Linked DNA regions of Aminobacter aminovorans. The protein of the gene in region 3 binds, or shares a complex with, the protein of the main gene of each other region. Links are inferred from orthologs where the notes say so. Each region holds a gene or a part of one and is shown on either strand. Other genes may lie near its edges.

Region 1 (5,021 bases), 790 kb from region 3 along the record:
TTCGCCGGCGTATCGACATGAAAAGCCCCGTTGCGTCAAGCGCATGAGGCCAAACGCGCCCTTGAATTGCCTGAAGCGGCGTCCCATAAGGGCACAGGATAGGACAGACGGGCAAACACATCGATGCCGACACTTTTCCGGTTCCTTGTCACGCTCGCTGTTCTGGCGGGCATCGCTTACGGCGCCATGTTTGCGCTGGTGATGTTCGTCGAGCCGAAGAAGGCCGAAATCACCGTGCGCATTCCACCGGAAAAGCTCGCGCCCAAAAAATGAAAAGCGGCGCGCGCATCGAGGCCTTCCTTGAAATGATGAGCGCCGAGCGCGGTGCCGCCGACAACACGCTTTCGAGTTATCGCCGCGATCTCGAAGACGCCTCGGAATTTCTCAGTGGACGCCTCGCCGATGCCGATGCCACGGCCATCCGCAGCTATCTCGACGACATTGCCGGCCGCGGCTTCGCTGCGACATCCCAGGCGCGCAAGCTCTCAGCCCTCAGGCAGTTCTTCCGCTTCATGTATGCCGAAGGCCTGCGAACCGACGATCCGACCGGCGTGCTCGACAGCCCGAAGAAGGACCGTCCGCTGCCCAAGACGATGAGCGAGGCCGAAACCGGCCGGCTGCTCGACCGCGCGGCGATGGAAGCCAGCGAATCCGCCGAGGGCGACAGCCTGGCCGCGACCCGGCTGCACGCGCTTGTCGAGGTGCTCTATGCCACCGGCTTGCGCGTTTCGGAGTTGGTCAGCCTGCCGCTGACGGTGGCGCTGCGCGACGAGCGCTTCTTCGTGGTGCGAGGCAAGGGCGAGAAGGACCGCATGGTGCCGTTGTCGGCCAAGGCGCGCGAGGCGATGCGGGCCTGGCTCGACCAGCGCAATCGCCATCCCCGGCAGGTCGACAGCCCATTCCTGTTTCCGGCTTCGTCCGAGAGTGGACACCTGCCGCGCCAGGTTTTTGCCCGCGACCTCAAGGGCCTTGCGGCGCGTGCCGGCATCGCTTCGGCAAAAATCTCGCCGCACGTGCTGCGTCACGCCTTTGCCAGCCACCTGCTGCAGAATGGTGCCGACCTGCGCGCCGTCCAGCAATTGCTTGGCCATTCCGACATTTCGACCACGCAGATCTATACCCATGTTCTGGAAGAACGGCTGCTGAAACTGGTCAACGAGCATCATCCGCTTGCCGATTAGGGCCCATATCGCTATGTGAGTGCCACGTTCCACTGGCGCGGTGCCACATTCCCCGGCCCCCGGTGCCTCAAATTTTCAGCGTGGTAGTCCGCTCGCCAATGTACAATTACCTCGATTTCGAAAAACCGGTCCAAGATCTCGAAGGCAAGATCCTCGAGCTCAAGAAGCTTGCCGAAAATGGCGAGGCCGTCGATGTCGGCGACGAGATCAAGCGGCTGGAGAAGCGCTCGCGTGATGCGCTGCGCGACGCCTACAAGGCACTGACGCCGTGGCAGAAGGTCCAGGTGGCGCGCCACCCCGACCGTCCGCATTGCCTCGACTACATCAACGGCCTGTTCACCGATTTCACGCTTCTGGCCGGCGATCGCAATTTCGGCGAAGACAATGCCATGGTCGGCGGCTTTGCCCGCTTCCGCGGCGAGCCGGTGCTGGTGCTCGGCCAGGAAAAGGGCAACGACACCAAGAGCCGCCTCAAGCACAATTTCGGCTCGGTCCGCCCCGAAGGCTACCGCAAGGCCGTGCGCCTGATGGAAATGGCCGACCGCTTCAACATCCCCGTCGTCATGCTTGTCGACACCGCGGGCGCCTATCCGGGCGTCGGCGCCGAAGAGCGCGGCCAGGCCGAAGCCATTGCCCGCTCGACCTCCGCCTGCCTCGGCCTCAAGGTGCCGTCGATTGCTGTGGTCATCGGTGAAGGCGGTTCGGGCGGCGCAATTGCCATTGCCACCGCCAACCGCGTCTTCATGCTCGAACATGCGATCTATTCGGTGATCTCGCCTGAAGGTGCAGCCTCCATCCTGTGGCGCGACACGACACGCTCCAAGGACGCGGCGACCAACATGAAGATCACCGCGCAGGACCTGCTCTCGCTCAAGATCATCGACAAGATTATCGAAGAGCCGCTGGGCGGCGCCCACCGCAACGCCGAGGCGGTCATTTCGGCCACCGGCGACCTGATCGCCAAGACGTTCGGCGAATTCAACGGCTCGAACATCGATTTCCGCGAGCAGCGGCGCGAGAAGTATCTCGCCATCGGCCGCAGCCTCTGAGCATCGGCCCGACGATCGGAAACGATTTTGGGAAAAAGCACGATACGCAGCCTGTGCCCGATACGCAGCCTGTGATTGCGTAAACTGTGGCCTGAACGGGCCACGGCATGGTTTCGCCACAAAATTGCCGCCTCGCCCGGTTCAATGAACTTGCCGTGATTTTTCGCGCGTGGGACGGGCCAGGAACTTGCGGTAAGGATTTTTCAAGGTTAACGACCCTAAGGTCGAGGCAGTAACAGGACGGGCCGGTCGTTGGCGCATGCGCCATGACTGCAATCAGAGACGACATTTAGACCGATGATCGCCAATATCGCACGCGCCGGATTGCTTCTCGCTGCCCTTGCGGTAGCCGGCTGTTCGGAATCTTCCGTGACCGACTTCGTGCCGCAGCACGCCAACAGGCAGCTGCCGGCCAAGATCGTGGCCGAAATGAAGGCCAAGGGCATGAACAAGAGCTCGCCTGTGCTGGCGCGCGTGTTCAAGGAAGAGGGCAAGCTGGAAGTCTGGAAACAGAAGACCAACGGCCGCTACGACATCATCGCCAGCTACGATATCTGCAAGATGTCGGGCAAGCTCGGCCCGAAATTCACCGAGGGCGACCGCCAGTCGCCGGAGGGCTTCTACACCGTGCGGCCGGGTCAGATGAACCCGAACTCCAGCTATCACCTCGCCTTCAACATCGGCTACCCCAATGCCTTCGACCGCGCCAATGGCCGCACCGGCTCGAACCTGATGGTTCATGGCGCCTGCTCGTCATCAGGCTGCTTCTCGATGACCGATGCGCAGATCGAAGAGATCTATGCCTTCGCGCGCGACGCCTTCAAGGGCGGCCAGACCGAGTTCCAGGTCCAGTCCTATCCGTTCCGCATGACCCCAGCCAACATGGCGCGATATCGCAACGATCCGAACTACAAGTTCTGGGCGATGCTGAAGGAAGGCTACGACCACTTCGAAATCACCAAATCACCGCCGAAGGTCGACGTCTGCGAAAAGCGCTATGTCTTCAACCAGATCCCGGAAGCCGGCGGCACGTTCAATCCGACCGGCGCCTGCCCGGCAGTGACCCAGCCGCAGGCGCTGCAGACCGCCTACCAGGCCTATAAGAGCAAGTATGACGCTGCTTTTGCCAGCGCCACCGGCGGTGACATTCCCGCGCCCAAGCCGACGATCGCCGGCATCAAGGAAGCGGCCATCGTTTCGGACTGGACCAAGAAGCGGGCGCGCGGCGAGCGTGTGCCGATCGAGCCGCCATCGCTCAACCAGGATGGCACCGTGACGGTCACCGCCCGCATGGGCCGCATCGATTCGGCCGAAGGCCGCCGCATGGCAGCGCTCGATGCCGCGGCGGAAGCCAAGAAGAAAGCGGCCGAAGAAAAGGCCCAGGCCGTCGCTGCCGCCAAGGCAGCCAAGCTTGCCGCCCAGCAGGAAGTCGTGACCGCCACCGTGCCGCAGCAACAGCCTGTGGTGACAGAAGTGCCGACGCAGGCCGCCCAGGTGGCACCGGTCGAAGAGGCAGGTGCTGCCACCAAGCTCAAGAAGAAGCTGCTCGGCCTGTTCGGCAGCTGACCAGCGTGAGCGAAACCACCGACATTTACGATCTCAGGGGGCTCAACTGCCCCCTGCCCGTGCTCAAGGCCAGGCGCCGCCTCGCCGACATGGCATCGGGCGAGCTGTTGTGGCTCGAAACCACCGACCCGCTCGCCGTCATCGACATCCCGGCCTTCTGCCAGGAGGCCGGCCACCGGCTGGTCGAAACCAGGCCGGCCACCGGCGGCCACCGCTTTCTCGTCGAACGCGGCAGCTGATTTTCGGCAAAATTTGGGAAACTACAGCCCGGCGATCGCCAGCGGGTTGTTTTCCATCGCCTGACGGTCCGGCGTGTCGATGGCAGGCTTGTTGACGAAGGCTGCAAACAGCCGTTCGACATAGTCGCGCGGCAGGTCGATGCCGATCAGCACCAGCCGCGTGCCGCGCACGGCATCCGGCCATGACGGCAGGCGTGCCGGCGGATGCAGCAGCTTCTGCACGCCGTGGATGACCAGCGGCCGCTCCCGGTCCTCAATCAGCTCGACGATGCCCTTGATACGCAATAGCCTGTCGCCCTGGGTCGAAAGCAGAAGGTCGAGAAACATCTCGACGGTCGAAAACGGCAGCGGCCCTCCATGCGTCAGCGAAAACGAGCCGATGCGGGCATCGTGGCCGTGAGCGTGCTGATGATCGTGATCATGGCCGTGATCGTGGTCGTGGTGATGATGATGGTGATCGTGCTCGCCTTGGCCGTGATGGTCATGCGCATGCGCCTCGCCGAGCCAGCGGCGCACATCGGCGGTCTTGCTTGTCGGGTCGTAGAGCCCGCACTGCAAAAGCCTGGCCACAGCGGCGTCGACCGCGCGGATTTCGGCGCCCGGATTGATGCGCAACAGCCGCGCCTCAAGCGCATCGAGCCATGCGGCATTGTCGACGAGATCGGCCTTGGTCAACACGATGCGGTCGGCCACCGCGACCTGCTTGACCGCCTCGACATGGGCGTCGAGGGTCGCCGAACCATTGACCGCATCGACGACAGTGATGACGCCGTCGAGCCGGAAGGCATGAATAAGGGCCGGATGGCCCATGATCGACTGCAGCACCGGCACCGGATCGGCAAGCCCGGTGGTCTCGATCACCACCCGCGAAAGCCTGGCGATGCGACCGGTCTGCAGCCGGTCGACGAGATCGGCCAGCGTATCGACAAGTTCGCCGCGCACGGTGCAGCACAGGCAGCCATCGGACAGTTCGATGACCCCGTCGG
Region 2 (5,102 bases), 2.8 Mb from region 3 along the record:
GCTGCTGTCTGCGACTGCAGGTAAAGGTCGGAATGGTCGAGCGACAGCGTCAGGAAGTTCGTGTAGCCGTCGGACAGCATCTGATAGATTTCCTCCTCCTCGTTGACGCGTTGCTTGCGCTGTTCGAAGACGAAGATGAAGATCGCCAGAGGCAAGCCGAAGATCGTCACCAGCATGCTCAGCATTTCGAGGATCTGCATGAAGGGCATGGATGGGTCCATTCTGGTGCTCGCCGCCAACAGTAGGTGTTGATGGATCGTCTGCCAATCGTCGCAGGCGGCAAGATGGGGCTTCTAAACTCTTGCCTTCGCGCCAGCGTGACGCCATAAGCAGGAGACTTTCGACGCGCCTGCCGCGAGGATCCGATGAAGAAATTCCTTGTCCAGTTTTTCACCTGGTGGAACGGCCAGACCCTTGGCACGCGTTTCCACACTTGGCGCAAAGGCACCAAGGTGGGCCAGGACGAATTCGGCAACGTCTATTACGAAGGCGGCAAGGATTCGGAAGGCCGCACGCGCCGCTGGGTGATCTACAACGGTTATGCCGAAGCCTCGATGATTCCACCCGGCTGGCACGGCTGGATGCACCATCGCGTCGACGTTGCGCCGCCGAGCGACAACTACATTCCGCGCGACTGGCAGAAGCCGCATCAGCCAAACCTGACCGGTACTGGCGGCGCATACCGCCCGAAGGGTTCGGTTCTCGGCAATACGCATCGCCCGCAGGTCACCGGCGACTACGACGCCTGGACGCCCGGCGCATAACAAAGACGGCTTAACGGCGCGGACATTTGTCGCCACAATTGGCGGCTAACTCCTTGCCCATTGGCGTCAGGCGATTAGCCTTGGCGCGTGGGAATCAGCGAGTGGGACACACTCCGGGCGCAACGGCGGTAACGACTGAATGACATTTCCTGGCCGGATTCCGTCGAGCGGACGATCGAAGGCGAAAGCCCTGCTTGTTGCCGCGGCGCTGTGCGCAGGGCTTGGCCAGGCGATGGCCCAGGACAGCATCGAGCGGCTGCCACTCGACCAGCAGGTCGAACAAGGTGACGATCTCCCGGCCATCGACGTCCAACCTTTGCCGGGTGAGGGCCAGCCTGCGCCGGATCAGGCCCAGCCTGCTCCCAGCGAGACACAGCCAGCACCCAAGGTCGCGGCACCGCCCCAGCGCATCAAGAACGCGGTCGCCGAGTTTGCTGGCATCGACAAGATCACTGGCCGCATCATCACCTTCGACGTCTATGTCGATGAGACGGTGCAGTTCGGCGCGCTGCAGGTGACGCCGCGCGTCTGCTATTCCAGGCCCGAGAACGAAGAGCCGAAGACGGATTCCTTCGTCGAGGTCGACGAGATCACCCTCGATCGCAAGATCAGGCGTATCTTTACCGGCTGGATGTTTGCCGAAAGCCCGGGCCTCAACGCCGTCGAGCATGCCGTCTATGACGTCTGGCTGAAAGCCTGCAAGCAGAAGTCGGACGTTCCGGCGCCGCAAGCCGCCAAGACCAACTGATCCTTTTTCGGAACCGCATCGGGTCCCTGACGTTTGGCGTCGTGAGCAACGCCAACGGAGGATCGTGCCGTGACCGTCAACCGTGACGAACTGCTTGAGCTCGAACGGGAGTTCTGGACCGGCGACCAGAAGTTCTTTGCCGAAAACGCCGACAGGGAATGCCTTGTGGCATTTCCCGAAATGTCCGGCGTGATGAGCAATGCCGAACTCGCCGCAACCGCGACGAAGCCCCATCGCTGGCGCAACCTCGAGATGAAGGTGCAAGGTATCGTCGAGCCGGGCAGCGACATCGTCATGCTGACTTATGAGGCCAAGGCGATCCGCGACAATGGCGAGCCGTATCAGGCACTGGTGAGCACCGGTTATGTGCATCGCCTGCAAGGCTGGAAGATGATGTTCCATGCCCAGACGCCGATAGCGAACGCCGGCAAGACCAAGGGATAGCAGCGCCCCTCAGGGCATGAACGTGGCTTCGCCAATAAGCGCCTTGGCGAGCATCTTCTCGTACTTGTCGCGCGGTACGTCGACAGCACCGAAGCGCTTCAGGTGATCGGTGGTGAACTGCGTGTCGAGCAGCAGGAACCCGCGTTCCTGGAGCCGCTGCACCAGGTGGACGAGGCAGACCTTGGATGCGTCGGTTTCGCGCGAAAACATGCTTTCGCCGAAGAAGGCGCGACCCAGGGACACGCCGTAGAGTCCGCCGACCAGTTCGCCGTCGCGCCAGGCTTCGACGGAGTGAGCGTTGCCGACGCGATGAAGGTGGGTGTAGGCCTCGCGGATCGGCGCGTTGATCCAGGTCGACAGACGGCCTGCGCGCCGTTCGGCGCAGGCGTCGATGACGCCTTCGAAGTCGCTGTCGAAGCGAATCTCGAAATGGCCTTGCCGGATCGTCTTGGCGAGGCTGTGCGGCACATGAAAGCCGTCGAAGGGGATGATGCCGCGCGTCTCGGGCCGGACCCAGAAGACTTCCGGATCCGACGCGCTTTCTGCCATGGGAAAAACGCCCGACGCATAGGCCTTCAGAAGAAGGTCCGTGGGTATGCCATAGCCGGGCGCATAAGGTCGGGTCATGCGACCCTCATTCTACTCGCCTTTCGCGAGATGTTTTTCCAGCCAGTGGATGTCGTAGTCGCCATTTGCGATGTCGGGGTTACCGACAAGCTCGCGGAACAGCGGCAACGTCGTCTTGATACCATCTACCACGAATTCATCGAGCGCGCGCCGCAGACGCATCATGCATTCGACGCGGTTGCGGCCATGCACGATGAGCTTGCCGATCAGGCTGTCGTAGTAAGGCGGGATGCGGTAGCCGGAATAGACGCCCGAATCGACACGGATGCCCAAGCCGCCTGGCGTGTGGAAATGGGTGATCGTGCCGGGCGAGGGCACGAAGGTGCGTGGGTCCTCGGCATTGATGCGGCACTCGATGGCGTGACCGTGGAAGCGGATGTCGTTCTGGGTGACCGACAGGCCGCCGCCCGAGGCGACGCGGATCTGTTCATGCACGAGGTCGATGCCGGTGATCGCTTCGGTGATCGTGTGCTCGACCTGAAGGCGGGTGTTCATCTCGATGAAATAGAACTCGCCGTTCTCGTAGAGGAACTCGATCGTGCCGGCGCCGGAATAGCCGAGATTGGCCACCGCGTTGGCGCAGATGTCGCCGATGCGCGAGCGTTCTTCCGCGTTGAGGGCGGGCGAATTGGCCTCTTCCCAGACCTTCTGGTGGCGGCGCTGCAGCGAGCAGTCGCGTTCGCCGAGATGCACGCCCTTGCCGGCCCCGTCGCCGAAGATCTGCACTTCGATATGGCGCGGCTTCTGCAGGTATTTTTCGATGTAGACGGCGTCGTCGCCGAAGGCGGCGCCGGCTTCGGAGCGCGCCGTGGCGAGTGCGATTTCAAGATCGGCCTCGGTGAGCGCCACCTTCATGCCGCGGCCGCCGCCGCCGGCGGACGCCTTGATGATGACGGGATAGCCAATCTCGGCGGCGATACGCTTGGCTTCCTTCTCGTCGCTGACGGCGCCTTCCGAACCGGGCACGACCGGAATGCCCAGGCGCTTTGCGGTGCGCTTGGCTTCGATCTTGTCGCCCATGATGCGGATGTGGTCGCCCGAGGGACCGATGAAGGTGATGTTGTGCGCCGCCAGGATGTCGGCGAACTTGGCGTTCTCCGACAGGAAGCCGTAGCCCGGATGGACGGCGTCGGCGCCTGTGATCTCGCAGGCCGCGACGATCTGGTGGATGTTGAGATAGCTGTCGCGCGACGGCGGCGGGCCGATGCAGACGCTCTCGTCGGCGAGGCGCACATGCATGGCGTCGGCGTCGGCGGTGGAGTGAACGGCGACCGTCTGGATGCCGAGCTCCTTGGCCGCGCGCAGCACTCTGAGGGCGATTTCGCCGCGATTGGCGATCAGGATTTTCTGAAACATTGCGCGCAGCCTTCCGGCTTACTCGACGACGACGAGCGGCATGCCGTATTCGACAGGCTGCGCGTCTTCGATGAGGATCGCCTTGACCGTGCCGGAGCGCGGCGACGGAATCTGGTTCATCGTCTTCATCGCCTCGATGATCAGCAGTGTCTGGCCTTCCTTGACCACCGAGCCGACCTCGATGAACGGCTTGGCATCCGGTGATGGCGCGAGATAGGCGGTGCCGACCATCGGCGAGGGCACTGCGTTCTTGGAGGTGTCGACGGCAGCAGGAGCGGCAGCGGCAACCGGTGCAGCAGCTGCGACCGCCAGAGGCGCTGGGGCTGCATAGGTCTGGACAGCAGCCGCTGCCTGGCGCGACACGCGCACCTTAAGGTCGCCGAGCTCGACTTCGATCTCCGTCAGGTTGGTATCGTTCAGAATTCCTGCGAGGTCGCGGACGAGCTGCTGATCAACACCATCGGTCTTCTTCGTCGCCATTTTCTAGCCTTTTCTCTTCCTGTTTCCGGTCAGAGCCGGGCGGCCAGCGCCTGCAGCGCCAGCGTGTATCCGAGCGGCCCGAAGCCGCAGATCATGCCCACGGCCACCGGTGCCACCATCGATTTGTGGCGGAACGGCTCGCGGGCGTGGATGTTGGAAAGGTGCACCTCTGCGACCGGCAAGGGCGAAACGGCACGAATGGCGTCCTGCAGCGCGATCGACGTGTGGGTATAGGCGCCTGCATTGAGCACGATGCCGGCGGCTTTTTCGCCCGCCTCGTGAATCCAGTCGACCAGAACGCCTTCATGGTTCGATTGACGGAAATCGATCGCAAGTCCGAGCGATGCGGCTGCCGCCTGGCAGTCGGCTTCGATGTCGGCCAGGGTCTTGCCGCCATAAATGCCGGGTTCGCGTTTGCCCAGCATGTTAAGGTTCGGACCGTTGAGGACGTAAACCGTTTTCAAATTACAGACCTTTCCACCCGCCAGATCCTCTCTGGCGCGGCGGACCCTCTATAATCGGCATAAGCCGTCGCGGAAAGAGCGCAAGCGACTTCTTGCGCTGTCCACAACGGCTCGCGCTGAACAAAGCTTGCTCAGCAGGTGGAATTTGCCTGGCAGGCGGCTGCCGCGGCGATCTTTTCAGCCAGCACGTCCTGGCCGAGCGCGCCGAAGACGACCTCG
Region 3 (2,915 bases):
CCTGCTCGGTCAGCGCCTCGGCGACAACGGTCCCGGCGCCGGGATTGTGGCCGCCGTCAACCCAGACCTCGGCCCCCTTGGGCGCCAGCTCGCTGAGCGCGCCTTGCGGCAGGCGCTGCATGCGCCCGGGCCACGTCACCGACGCCATGGCCTTGTCGGCGGTGCGTTCGTTGACCGGGAAGCCTGCAGCCTTCACCGCCGCGATCGCAGCTGCCGCGTTGGCGAACTGGTGACGGCCGGGCAGGCGTGGCGGTGACAGGTCGAGCAGGCCGGTCTGGTCCTGATAGATCATGCGGCCGTTTTCCTCGAAGGCGACGAAATCCTGGCCATAGACTTCCAGCGGGCATTTGAGCCGCTCGGCGGTGTCGATCAGCACCTGCTGCGCTGCCTCGGTCTCCTGGGCGCCGACAACGACAGGGCAGCCACGCTTAATGATGCCGGCCTTCTCGGCGGCGATCAGTTCGACCTTGTCGCCGAGATAGGCCTCGTGATCCATCGAAACCGGCATTATCACCGACACCGCCGAGCGTTTGATGACATTGGTAGCGTCGAAACGTCCGCCCAAGCCCACTTCGATGATGCAGGCATCGGCCGGATGCTCGGCAAACAGCACAAAGGTAACAGCGGTGAGGATTTCGAAGACGGTGATCTTCTCGCCCCGATTGGCCTCGCCAACACGGCGCACGGCATCGGCCAGTACGTCGTCGGCGACAAGCTTGCCGCCGCCCGGTGCCGCCAGCCGGTAGCGCTCGTGCCAGTTCACCAGATGCGGCGAGGTGTGGACATGGACCAACAGTCCCTGGGCTTCGAGCAGCGCGCGCGAAAACGCCGCGCACGACCCCTTGCCGTTGGTGCCGGCGATGTGGATCACCGGTGGCATATGGTCCTGCGGATTGCCCAGCCTTTCGAGCAGCCGGGTGATGCGGTCGAGCGAAAGGTCGAAGCCCTTCGGATGGAGCGCCAACAGGCGCTCGATTTCGAGATCGGCTTCGAGCGTGGTCATGGCATTCCCCCGGGCGCTACGCTGCTGCGGTCAGATCAGGCCTGCGGGCGACGTTCCTGCACAGGCACGACGGGCGGCAGAATCTCGGCTTCGACAGCCTTGGCCGCCACCGGCGCCTTTGTCAGGATCTTGAGCAGGTTGGCGACCGTCGACTTCATTTCGAGCCGCGACACCACCATGTCGACCATGCCGTGGTCCATCAGGTACTCCGAACGCTGGAAACCTTCAGGCAGCTTTTCGCGGATCGTCTGCTCGATGACGCGCGGGCCGGCGAAGCCGATCAGTGCGCCCGGCTCGGCAATGTGGACGTCGCCCAGCATCGCATAGGAGGCGGTGACGCCGCCGGTCGTCGGATTGGTCAGCACCACGATATAGGGCAGGCCGGCTTCCTTGAGCCGATCCACCGCCACCGTCGTGCGTGGCAACTGCATCAACGACAAGATGCCCTCCTGCATGCGCGCGCCGCCCGAGGCGGCGAACAGGATCAGCGGGCGCTTCTTCTCAAGCGCAACCTCGAAGGCGCGGATGATGGCATCGCCTGCGGCCATGCCGAGCGAGCCGCCCATGAAAGCGAAGTCCTGCACGGTGACGACGACGGGCAGGCCTTCGATCTTGCCGGTGCCCGACAGGATCGCGTCGTCCATGCCGGTCTTGGTCTTGGCATCCTTCAGGCGGTCGACGTAGCGCTTCTCGTCACGGAACTTCAGCGGATCGGTGACGACCTTCGGGTTCTCGATGGTCTCATAGCGACCGTCGTCGAAGAAGAAGCGCAGCCGCTCCTTCGCCGAAATCTTCATGTGATGGCCCGAGGACGGGATGACGTACTGGTTTTCCTCGAGGTCCTTGTGGAACACCATCTCGCCGCTCTCGGGATCCTTGATCCAGAGATTGTCGGGCATTTCCCGGCGGCCAAGCATCGAGTTGATCTTGGGGCGGACGTAATTGGTAATCCAGTTCATGGCAGCGGTCCTCTTCGAGCCCAGGACATGGGGTATTTATTGGGCGGGAGCAAGGCGTGCGGCGCGAACGCCTTGGGACAAGCCGGTGACCAGCGTTGCCACGGCTTCGGCCGGGTCGGCGGTCTTTTCGCCCTTCGGCCCGATGACGTTGGCAACCGCATTGACGATCGCCGTGCCGACGACCACGCCGTCGGCAGATGCGCCGATGGTACGCGCCTGCTCGGCGGTCTTGACGCCGAAGCCGACACAGACGGGCAGGTCGGTATGGGCCTTGATGCGGTTCACCGCCTCCGCCACCTTCGACGTGTCGGCCAGCGCTGAGCCGGTGATGCCGGTCATCGAGACATAATAGACGAAACCGGAGGTGTTCTCGAGCACCTTGGGCAGGCGCTTGTCGTCGGTCGTCGGCGTCGCCAGGCGGATGAAGTTGATGCCGGCCTTGAGTGCGGGGATGCAGAGCTCGGCGTCCATCTCCGGCGGCAGGTCGACGACGATCAGGCCATCGATGCCGGAGGCGACGGCCTCTTCCAGGAAGCGGTCGACGCCATAGATGTAGATCGGGTTGTAGTAGCCCATCATGACGATCGGCGTGTCGTTGTCGTCCTTGCGGAATTCGCGCGCCATCTCAAGCGTCCTGGCCAGCGTCTGGCCGGCCTTCAGCGCGCGCAGGCCGGCCGCCTGGATCGCCGGGCCGTCGGCCATCGGGTCGGAAAACGGCATGCCGAGCTCGATGATGTCGCTGCCGGCCTTGGGCAACGCCTTCATGATCGACAGCGAGGTCTCGTAGTCGGGGTCGCCGCCCATGAAGTAGGTCACCAGTGCCGGGCGTCCCTCGGCCTTCAGCTTCGCCATGCGGCGATCGATGCGGGTGGTTGTCATGATCAGATCTCCATGCCCAGCATCTTGGCCACCGTATGCACGTCCTTGTCGCCGCGGCCCGACAGGTTGACGAT

Evidence for each region. The genes of interacting proteins can lie anywhere in the genome.
Region 1: the proteins of accD (region 3) and DY201_RS07380 are in contact, whole or in part, in a solved structure (PDB 8UXZ), measured with the Escherichia coli proteins. The link is inferred for Aminobacter aminovorans from one-to-one orthologs.
Region 2: the proteins of accD (region 3) and accC are in contact, whole or in part, in a solved structure (PDB 8UXZ), measured with the Escherichia coli proteins. The link is inferred for Aminobacter aminovorans from one-to-one orthologs.

What each region holds. Positions count from the first base shown.
Region 1 is NZ_UFSM01000001.1:1,496,685-1,501,705, reverse strand. Bases 346-3,254 are described here. They hold DY201_RS07380 (acetyl-CoA carboxylase carboxyltransferase subunit alpha), read left to right. Parts: upstream 346-1,279; coding sequence 1,280-2,230; downstream 2,231-3,254. Other genes in these bases: DY201_RS07375 (L,D-transpeptidase family protein), read left to right, coding at 2,528-3,254; DY201_RS07385 (site-specific tyrosine recombinase XerD), read left to right, coding at 346-1,181. Outside these bases: DY201_RS07390 (histidine kinase), read left to right, coding at 124-273; more of DY201_RS07385, read left to right, coding at 270-345; more of DY201_RS07375, read left to right, coding at 3,255-3,796; DY201_RS07370 (sulfurtransferase TusA family protein), read left to right, coding at 3,802-4,035; DY201_RS07365 (CobW family GTP-binding protein), read right to left, coding at 4,057-5,021. UniProt on the Escherichia coli protein: Component of the acetyl coenzyme A carboxylase (ACC) complex. First, biotin carboxylase catalyzes the carboxylation of biotin on its carrier protein (BCCP) and then the CO(2) group is transferred by the carboxyltransferase to acetyl-CoA to form malonyl-CoA.
Region 2 is NZ_UFSM01000001.1:3,520,103-3,525,204, reverse strand. The notes cover bases 1,768-4,757. They hold accC (acetyl-CoA carboxylase biotin carboxylase subunit), read right to left. Parts: upstream 3,940-4,757; coding sequence 2,596-3,939; downstream 1,768-2,595. Other genes in these bases: aroQ (type II 3-dehydroquinate dehydratase), read right to left, coding at 4,449-4,757; accB (acetyl-CoA carboxylase biotin carboxyl carrier protein), read right to left, coding at 3,958-4,419; aat (leucyl/phenylalanyl-tRNA--protein transferase), read right to left, coding at 1,966-2,583; DY201_RS17330 (hypothetical protein), read left to right, coding at 1,768-1,956. Also shown: DY201_RS17345 (hypothetical protein), read right to left, coding at 1-221; DY201_RS17340 (NADH:ubiquinone oxidoreductase subunit NDUFA12), read left to right, coding at 366-764; DY201_RS17335 (DUF2155 domain-containing protein), read left to right, coding at 1,081-1,512; more of DY201_RS17330, read left to right, coding at 1,582-1,767; more of aroQ, read right to left, coding at 4,758-4,883; DY201_RS17305 (DsbA family protein), read right to left, coding at 5,015-5,102. UniProt on the Escherichia coli protein: This protein is a component of the acetyl coenzyme A carboxylase complex; first, biotin carboxylase catalyzes the carboxylation of the carrier protein and then the transcarboxylase transfers the carboxyl group to form malonyl-CoA.
Region 3 is NZ_UFSM01000001.1:708,728-711,642, reverse strand. It holds accD (acetyl-CoA carboxylase, carboxyltransferase subunit beta), read right to left. Parts: upstream 1,963-2,915; coding sequence 1,039-1,962; downstream 1-1,038. Other genes in the region: trpB (tryptophan synthase subunit beta), read right to left, coding at 2,844-2,915; trpA (tryptophan synthase subunit alpha), read right to left, coding at 1,999-2,841; DY201_RS03430 (bifunctional folylpolyglutamate synthase/dihydrofolate synthase), read right to left, coding at 1-1,003.